DNA from 3 places in the Methylobacterium sp. 174MFSha1.1 genome. Region 1 is predicted to be linked to each of the others. Evidence: predicted binding sites of a transcription regulator. Region 1 holds the regulator's gene; each other region holds the start of a gene.
The links. The regulator LexA, encoded in region 1, represses DNA repair genes until DNA is damaged. The targets are predictions, from matches to a motif close to TGTTCNNNNTGTGTTCNG.

Region 1 (2,263 bases):
AGGCCGGCCTGTCCTTCCGCAGCATCGTGCCGGCGTACCTGAGCCCGGCCGACGGGCGGGCCGCGCTGGAGAGCGGGGGCGTCGAGGCCTGGGCCGCCTGGGACCCGTTCCTGACCGCGGCGCACAAGCAGGCCGGCGCGCGGGTCCTGCGCGACGGGGCCGGGCTGTCGCTCTACAAGCGCTACTACCTCGCCGCCGACGCTTACGCGGCGGCGAACGGGCCGGTGCTCGGCCTCCTGTTCGGCAAGCTGGCGCAGACCGGGGCCTGGGTGAAGGCGAACCCGGCCGAGGCCGCCGCGCGCCTCGCCGCGCTCTGGAAGCTCGATCCCGAGATCGTCCTGGCGGCGAACGCCCATCGCAGCTATCGGGTCGAGCCCGTCACCCGGGACGGGCTCTCCGAGCAGCAGACGATCGCCGACGCGTTCCGCGCCGAGGGGCTGCTGCCGCGCGCCGTCGACACCGCCGCCCTCGAGATCTGGGCACCTCCTGTGCGCTGACCGGTCCGAAAACTCTGAGGCGGATCGAGGAACTGGTCCTGCTTCGGGCGGTGCCTCGGCGATGCAGGATGCCCAGTGATCGGAGACGATGCCCGGGTCTTCCCTGTTGCGCGGATATATTTCCGCCCCACGGGCGCCGCAGTTCCAGACCCGCTTGCGGAACACTTGCGGAACGCTTACCATGTTCGCGATTTGTTTCCGGAGCGCGCCAGCGCGGGGATGAGAGTGTCACATGCTCACGCGTAAGCAGTTGGACCTGCTCCGCTTCATTCAGCAGAGAATGCGCGAGACGGGCGTCCCCCCGTCCTTCGACGAGATGAAGGACGCCCTCGATCTCAAATCGAAATCGGGCATCCACCGGCTGATCACGGCGCTGGAGGAGCGCGGCTTCCTGCGCCGTCTGCCGAACCGGGCCCGGGCGATCGAGGTGATCCGCATCCCCGACGCGGTGACCGGGCCCGTGGCGGCCGCGCCCGTGCCGACCGCCGAGGTCGTGCGGTTCAACCCCAGCGTGGTCGAGGGCGGGCGCGCCCACGAGCCGAAGCGGCCCGCCGGCATCCCCGCGATGACGATGGCGTCGGACGAGAGCGGCCAGTCGGTCAGCGTGCCGGTGATGGGCCGGATCGCCGCCGGTACGCCGATCTCGGCGATCCAGAGCCAGAGCCGCTCGGTGGCGATGTCGCCGGACTTCCTCGCCAGCGGCGAGCACTACGCGCTCGAGGTGCGCGGCGACTCGATGATCGAGGCCGGCATCCTCGACGGCGACCTCGTGGTGATCCGTCGCCAGGAGACCGCCAATACCGGCGACATCATCGTGGCGCTGATCGACGACGAGGAGGCGACCCTCAAGCGCCTGCGCCGCCGCGGCTCCTCGATCGCGCTGGAAGCCGCCAACCCGGCCTACGAGACCCGGGTGCTCGGGCCGGACCGGGTGCGGATCCAGGGCCGGCTGGTGAGCCTCGTCCGCAAGTATTGAAGGACAGGACGGGGCGGACCGGATGCCGGCCCGCCCCGTCCTCCTTCAGAATCCTCGTGAGCCGCCCGCGCCCTCAGGCGGTCCGGCTGAAGACCCGCGACGCCGTCGGGAAGCCGGCGGCGGCCTGCTCGTCGAGGCCGAGATTGGCGGCGAGCAGGTGGCGCGGCGCCTGGGCGAGCCAGCCCGCCAGCGACGTCTCGCTGTAGACCCCGCTGTCGTGCACGCCGACGATCTCGGCCGTCCCGGTCCCGATATTCTCGACGGAATGCCCGCAGGCCCGCGGGATGTAGGCGCAGTCGCCCGGGCCCAGCTCCGCCACGGCCAGGCGCTTGTCCGGCCCGAACAGGGTCACGCGGGTGCGCCCCCGCAGGACGTAGTGCCACTCGTTCGCGCCCGGATGCCAGTGCGGGGTGTGGATCGCGCCGGGCGCGAGCCGCACGAGGAGACCCGTCATCCCCGCCGAGACCGGGAAGGCGCTCGCGGGCGCCACCCGCATCGTGCTGCCGGCGGCATCCACGATCGTGTCGCTCCCCGCCAGCCCGTAGCGATGCGACCGCGACGGCGCGAGCGGCCGCTCGGCCCGCGCGGCCGGGGCGTCGAGGGGCAGGACGGGGCCCTGCATGATGTAGGTCTCGCCCGGGGGCAGGGCTGCCAGCGTCGCCTCCGGCACGCCGAGGGCGTGGCCGAGGATCGCCGGATCGAGGCGGCTCATCCAGTCGGAGAGCCCGAAGGTGCCGTGCTCGCCGTAGAGGCCGTCGTCGAAGGCGAGGATCGCGTGGCACGGCTCGGT
Region 2 (2,263 bases), on a different contig from region 1:
GGCTGCATCGGCCCGACTGCGATGAAACGGCGAGTCGGGCCGCTGCGTCAAGCCCGGTGCCTCAGAACCCGAACGGATCCGGATAGGGCAGCGACCGCCGCCGCACCGGCGTCTCCGGCAGGATCGGGCGGCTGATATCCACCGCCACCAGTCCCTCGACCGCGAGGGCCAGCACCGCCGCGACGCCGTCCTGGGCGTTGATTGCCATGGCGGCGCATTCGACGAGGCGACCGGTGCCGCACTCGTCGAGGTGGTGCAGGATCCGCACGCGATCACCGGCCGAGACGTAGGCCCGGCGGCAGGCCATGATCAGGCGCACGGTCGAGATCCGCGGCTCGGCCCGCAGGGTCGCGGCGCTCTCGATGACGAAGCGGCGGCCGTCCTCGGCCACCACCGGCTCCCCCGCCACGTAAGCCGTGCGGAAGGGGTGCCGCCCGAGATCGCCCTCCGCCACCACGTCGACGAGGAGCCCCGGCTCATCGGTGCGCACCTGCTCGAAATCGGCGGCGTGCTCGACCACCGTGTCGCCGAGCGTCAGGCGGACCGGATTGGGCGCGGCGCGCAGGCGCTCCACCACCGGATCGAGCGCCGCGATGGCGAGGAAATCCGCGACCAGGGCAGGACGCGGCACCGCCGGGACCAGCGCGGTTCCACGGCGGGGCGCCGTGCCGCGCACGGCGCTGCGGCGCTGGCCCGGGCGTTCGAGCAGGGTCGCGGAATCGAGGAGGGCGGGGGTGCTCATGCGGGGCTCCGGGGGCCGGGACCGGCGCCGATCCGCCGTCCTGCCGAAGTTCTGGGGGCGTGACGCTTCAGGAACATTTAGCGAACATGCCTGCTCGGGGCAACGCCCATGCAATCGTCGCCGTGACAGCGCGGCCGTTCCGGGTGGGGGATCGTCTGCGCCGGGCTGCGCGCTCGCGCGAGGGCGCGACAAAACATCATCCGCCGACGACGTTTATTCTGGCATCGGCATCGCGAAAACGCTCGCGCATCACTACATGCCATGGTAGGGAACAAATGTGGAACCGGCCGATTCCCCCGCCCGTCCGGAGCCGCTGTCAGCAGGTGAGATCGATCGAGATGAGCGCAACCACGGACAAGCAGATCGCGGACATCCTCGCCACCTACGGCGAGCCCCTGGCCGGCAACGTCTGGCGCGTGCAGGGCACGGCCGTGATCTACCACAAGGCCCTGGAGCGGATCGCCGTGCAGGCCCGCATCCGCTTCGACGCCCCGGTGATCGTGCGGGCCGAGCGGGACGAGGCGGTGATCCTGGTGACGGGCCACATGCCGGGCCCGAACGGCGACCGCACCGAGTGGTCGATCGGCGAGGCCTTGATCGGCGTGAACTACCGCGTCTCCGGCAAGCAGGCGGCCTACGTCTTCGCGATGGCGGAGAAGCGGGCCAAGGACCGGGTGATCCTGAAGCTCGCCGGCCTGCACGGCCTGCTCTATTCCGAGGACGAGGCCGACGAGTTCAAGGCGAGCCGGCCCGATCTGGTGGCGGCGAACCAGTCGCGCCGGCCCGAGCCGGTGCGCGAGCCGCAGGAGACGGAGGAAAGCGACCGGGAGAGCGGGGCCGCGAACGATGCGGACCTCCGTTCCGGCGAGGAGACGGGCCGGACCGAGGCCGGTTCGTCGGAGGCGGACCTGACCGCCCGCATCGACCAGGCCCAGTCGATCAACGCGGTGACCGACCTGATGCTCGCGCCCGAGACGCAAGCGGCGCTGTCCGCGATGCCGCCGGGCGTGCGCGACGAGGTGCGCGAGCACGCCAAGGCCCGCCTCGTCGCCCTCGGCTGGCCGGCCCGCAGCAACGCCAAGTCCCGCAAGGCCGCGGTGGCGTGATCGCCGGACCGGTGTTGATTCGACAGGGGCCGTCCGCTCACGCGGGCGGCCCTTATCTTTAGCCCCTCGCCCTCCTGACCGGATCGTGACCGTGGACGACCTGCCTTCGCGCTTGCCCTCGCGGTCCCCGCACGCAAGATCGCGCGCCGGCGCGAACGGGCGCCACTGAACGGGAGGATACCGGATGGCGATGAGCGACGACGCGCGGACGAACGACCTCGAGCAGCTCGACGGTCTGGTGATCCCGCCCTTCTCCCGGCGCGGCTTCGTGATGACGAGCCTGATGACCGGGCTGACGCTCGCCACCACCCGGGTCGAGGCGCAGGCCATCCACACCGACGAGGCCGGTATCGTCGCCGGTGAGGTGCGGATCCCGGTCGGCGACGGACCGATGCCGGCCTACCGGGCGATGCCG
Region 3 (2,263 bases), on a different contig from region 1:
CCGATCTCGTCGGTGGGGCCGAAGCGGTTCTTCACCGCCCGCAGGATGCGGAAATGGTGGCCCTGGTCGCCCTCGAACGAGGCGACGGCATCCACCATGTGCTCGACGACGCGGGGCCCGGCGATCTGCCCGTCCTTGGTGACGTGGCCGACGAGGATCACGGCGGTGCCGGAGGTCTTGGCGAAGCGGATCAGGCTCTGGGCCGAGCCGCGGACCTGCGTCACCGTGCCGGGGGCCGATTCGACCGTCTCGGTCCACATCGTCTGGATCGAATCGATGATCGCGAGCGCCGGCGGCTTGCCCTGGCTCAAGGTGGCGATGATGTCCTCGACGTTGGTCTCTGCGGCAAGTTCCACGGGGGCGCTCGCGAGTCCCAGCCGCTCGGCCCGCAGGCGCACCTGGCCCACCGCCTCCTCGCCCGAGATGTAGGCGACGCGCTCGCCCCGCTTCGCCAGGGCGGCGGAGGCCTGCATCAGCAGCGTCGACTTGCCGATGCCGGGATCGCCCCCGAGCAGGATCACCGAGCCGCGGACGAAGCCCCCTCCCGTCACCCGGTCGAGCTCGGCGATGCCGGACGAGGTCCGCGGCGCCTCCTTGACCTCGCCGGTGAGGCCTTCGAGCGGAAAGATCCGGCCGCGCGCCCGGCTCGGCCGGGTCGCGACCGGGCCGGAGACGGGGCTTGCCGCGCCGGTCTCCTCGACGATCGTGTTCCAGCCGTTGCAGGCCTCGCAGCGCCCGCGCCAGCGGTTGTAGACTGCGCCGCAGGACTGGCAGGCGAAGGTCTGGTGGGTCTTCGCCATCGGGGGCGGTTCTCCGGGGAAGGGGGCCGCGCGCCGGCAGCCGCATGTGTTCTTGATATGTCCCGAGGCGGGCGCTCGCGCAACCGCGGGCCCGCGATCGTATCTCGGCGACCGTTGGGAAACGAACCTGCCGCGCTCGCGTCCCATTCCGCCGCGAAAGCTTGAGGGGACTCCCCCGCGTCACGGATGCGCGCCCGATGCCCCGCCTGAGGCGAACCTACACCTACGACCGCGTCCAGCGCGGCTTCCACTGGATCATGGCGGCCCTGATCGTCCTGGCGCTCGGCCTCGGCATCTACGCCGCCTGGCAGGAGCCCGGCACCTCGCCGCGGCGCGAGCTCCTCGACATCCACAAGTCGCTCGGCCTGACGGTGCTGCTGCTCCTGCCGCTGCGCTTCGTCTACCGGCTCGTCGCCGGCGAGCCGGCCTACCGTGCGCCGCCGACCCGCGGCGCCCATCTCGCCGCGAGCCTGGCGCACCTCACCCTCTACGCCCTGATGCTGCTGCTGCCGATCAGCGGCTACGTCTACTCGGCGGCGGGCGGCTACGGCCTGCCGTGGTTCGGCGTGTTCTCCTTCCCGCGCCTCGTCCCGGTCGACAAGGCGCTGTCGCAGGCGGGCTACGGCGCGCATTACTGGATCGGCTGGGGTCTCGGGATCGTGCTCGCCCTGCACCTGCTGGCGGTCGCCTGGCACGCCTGGATCCGTCGCGACGAGGTGATGGGGCGGATGTGGCCGCGGCGGGGGGTGGGGCTTCCGCTTGATCCGATACATTGACGCGCGGGATTCCACCTCTCCCCGCGGAGGTAGGGCTGTCCTGCGCAGAGGGGGGCCGCCCGTGGCGCCCCGCGGATCCCTCGGCTACAACCCGCGCCCGTGAACTGGGACGCGTTCGACTTCAAGCTGCTCATCGTGTTCGACGCGATCATGCGCGAGCGCCACGTGACGCGCGCCGGCGAGCGGCTGGGCCTGAGCCAGTCGGCGGTGAGCCACGCGCTCCAGCGCCTGCGCCGGGCGCTCGGCGACGAGTTGTTCGTGCGCGGGCCGGAGGGCATGAGCCCGACGCCCCGCGCCCTCGACCTCGCCGAGCCGGTGCGCCGGGCCCTGGCCGAGATCGAGGGCGCCCTGCACCAGGACCGGTTCGACCCGGCCACGTCCGGCGCGCGCTTCCGCCTGGTGCTCAACAACACCGCCGCGGTGGTGCTCGCCGCGCCGATCGCCGAGTGGATCGGCCAGAGGGCGCCGTCCCTGAGCCTGCACATGAGCCCGAGCGGCACGGTGCGGGTCGACGACCTGCTCGATCGCGGCGACGTCGATCTCGGCATCGTCGGCGCCGGCCGGGCCGAGGGCGAGCGCTTCGGCACCACCACGCTGATCCGGGACGGGTTCGCGGTGGTCGCCCGGCGCGGGCACCCGGCCTTCGCCTCGCCCCTCACCTACGAGCGTCTCTCGGATCTCGCGCAC

Region 2: the regulator LexA is predicted to act here: its motif matches at 812-829, upstream of BM430_RS06335 (trna delta -isopentenylpyrophosphate transferase).
Region 3: the regulator LexA is predicted to act here: its motif matches at 848-865, upstream of radA (DNA repair protein RadA).

Annotation. Positions count from the first base shown of each region.
Region 1 covers NZ_FPCB01000054.1:13,672-15,934, forward strand. The annotation lists gene BM430_RS30815 (aliphatic sulfonate ABC transporter substrate-binding protein) at 1-497, shown strand, start outside; gene lexA (transcriptional repressor LexA) at 730-1,473, shown strand; gene BM430_RS30825 (cupin domain-containing protein) at 1,547-2,263, opposite strand, start outside.
Region 2 covers NZ_FPCB01000007.1:285,986-288,248, forward strand. The annotation lists gene BM430_RS06330 (hypothetical protein) at 62-742, opposite strand; gene BM430_RS06335 (trna delta -isopentenylpyrophosphate transferase) at 1,081-1,848, shown strand; gene BM430_RS06340 (dienelactone hydrolase family protein) at 2,033-2,263, shown strand, end outside.
Region 3 covers NZ_FPCB01000016.1:62,691-64,953, reverse strand. The annotation lists gene radA (DNA repair protein RadA) at 1-800, opposite strand, end outside; gene BM430_RS15025 (cytochrome b) at 998-1,576, shown strand; gene BM430_RS15020 (LysR family transcriptional regulator) at 1,676-2,263, shown strand, end outside.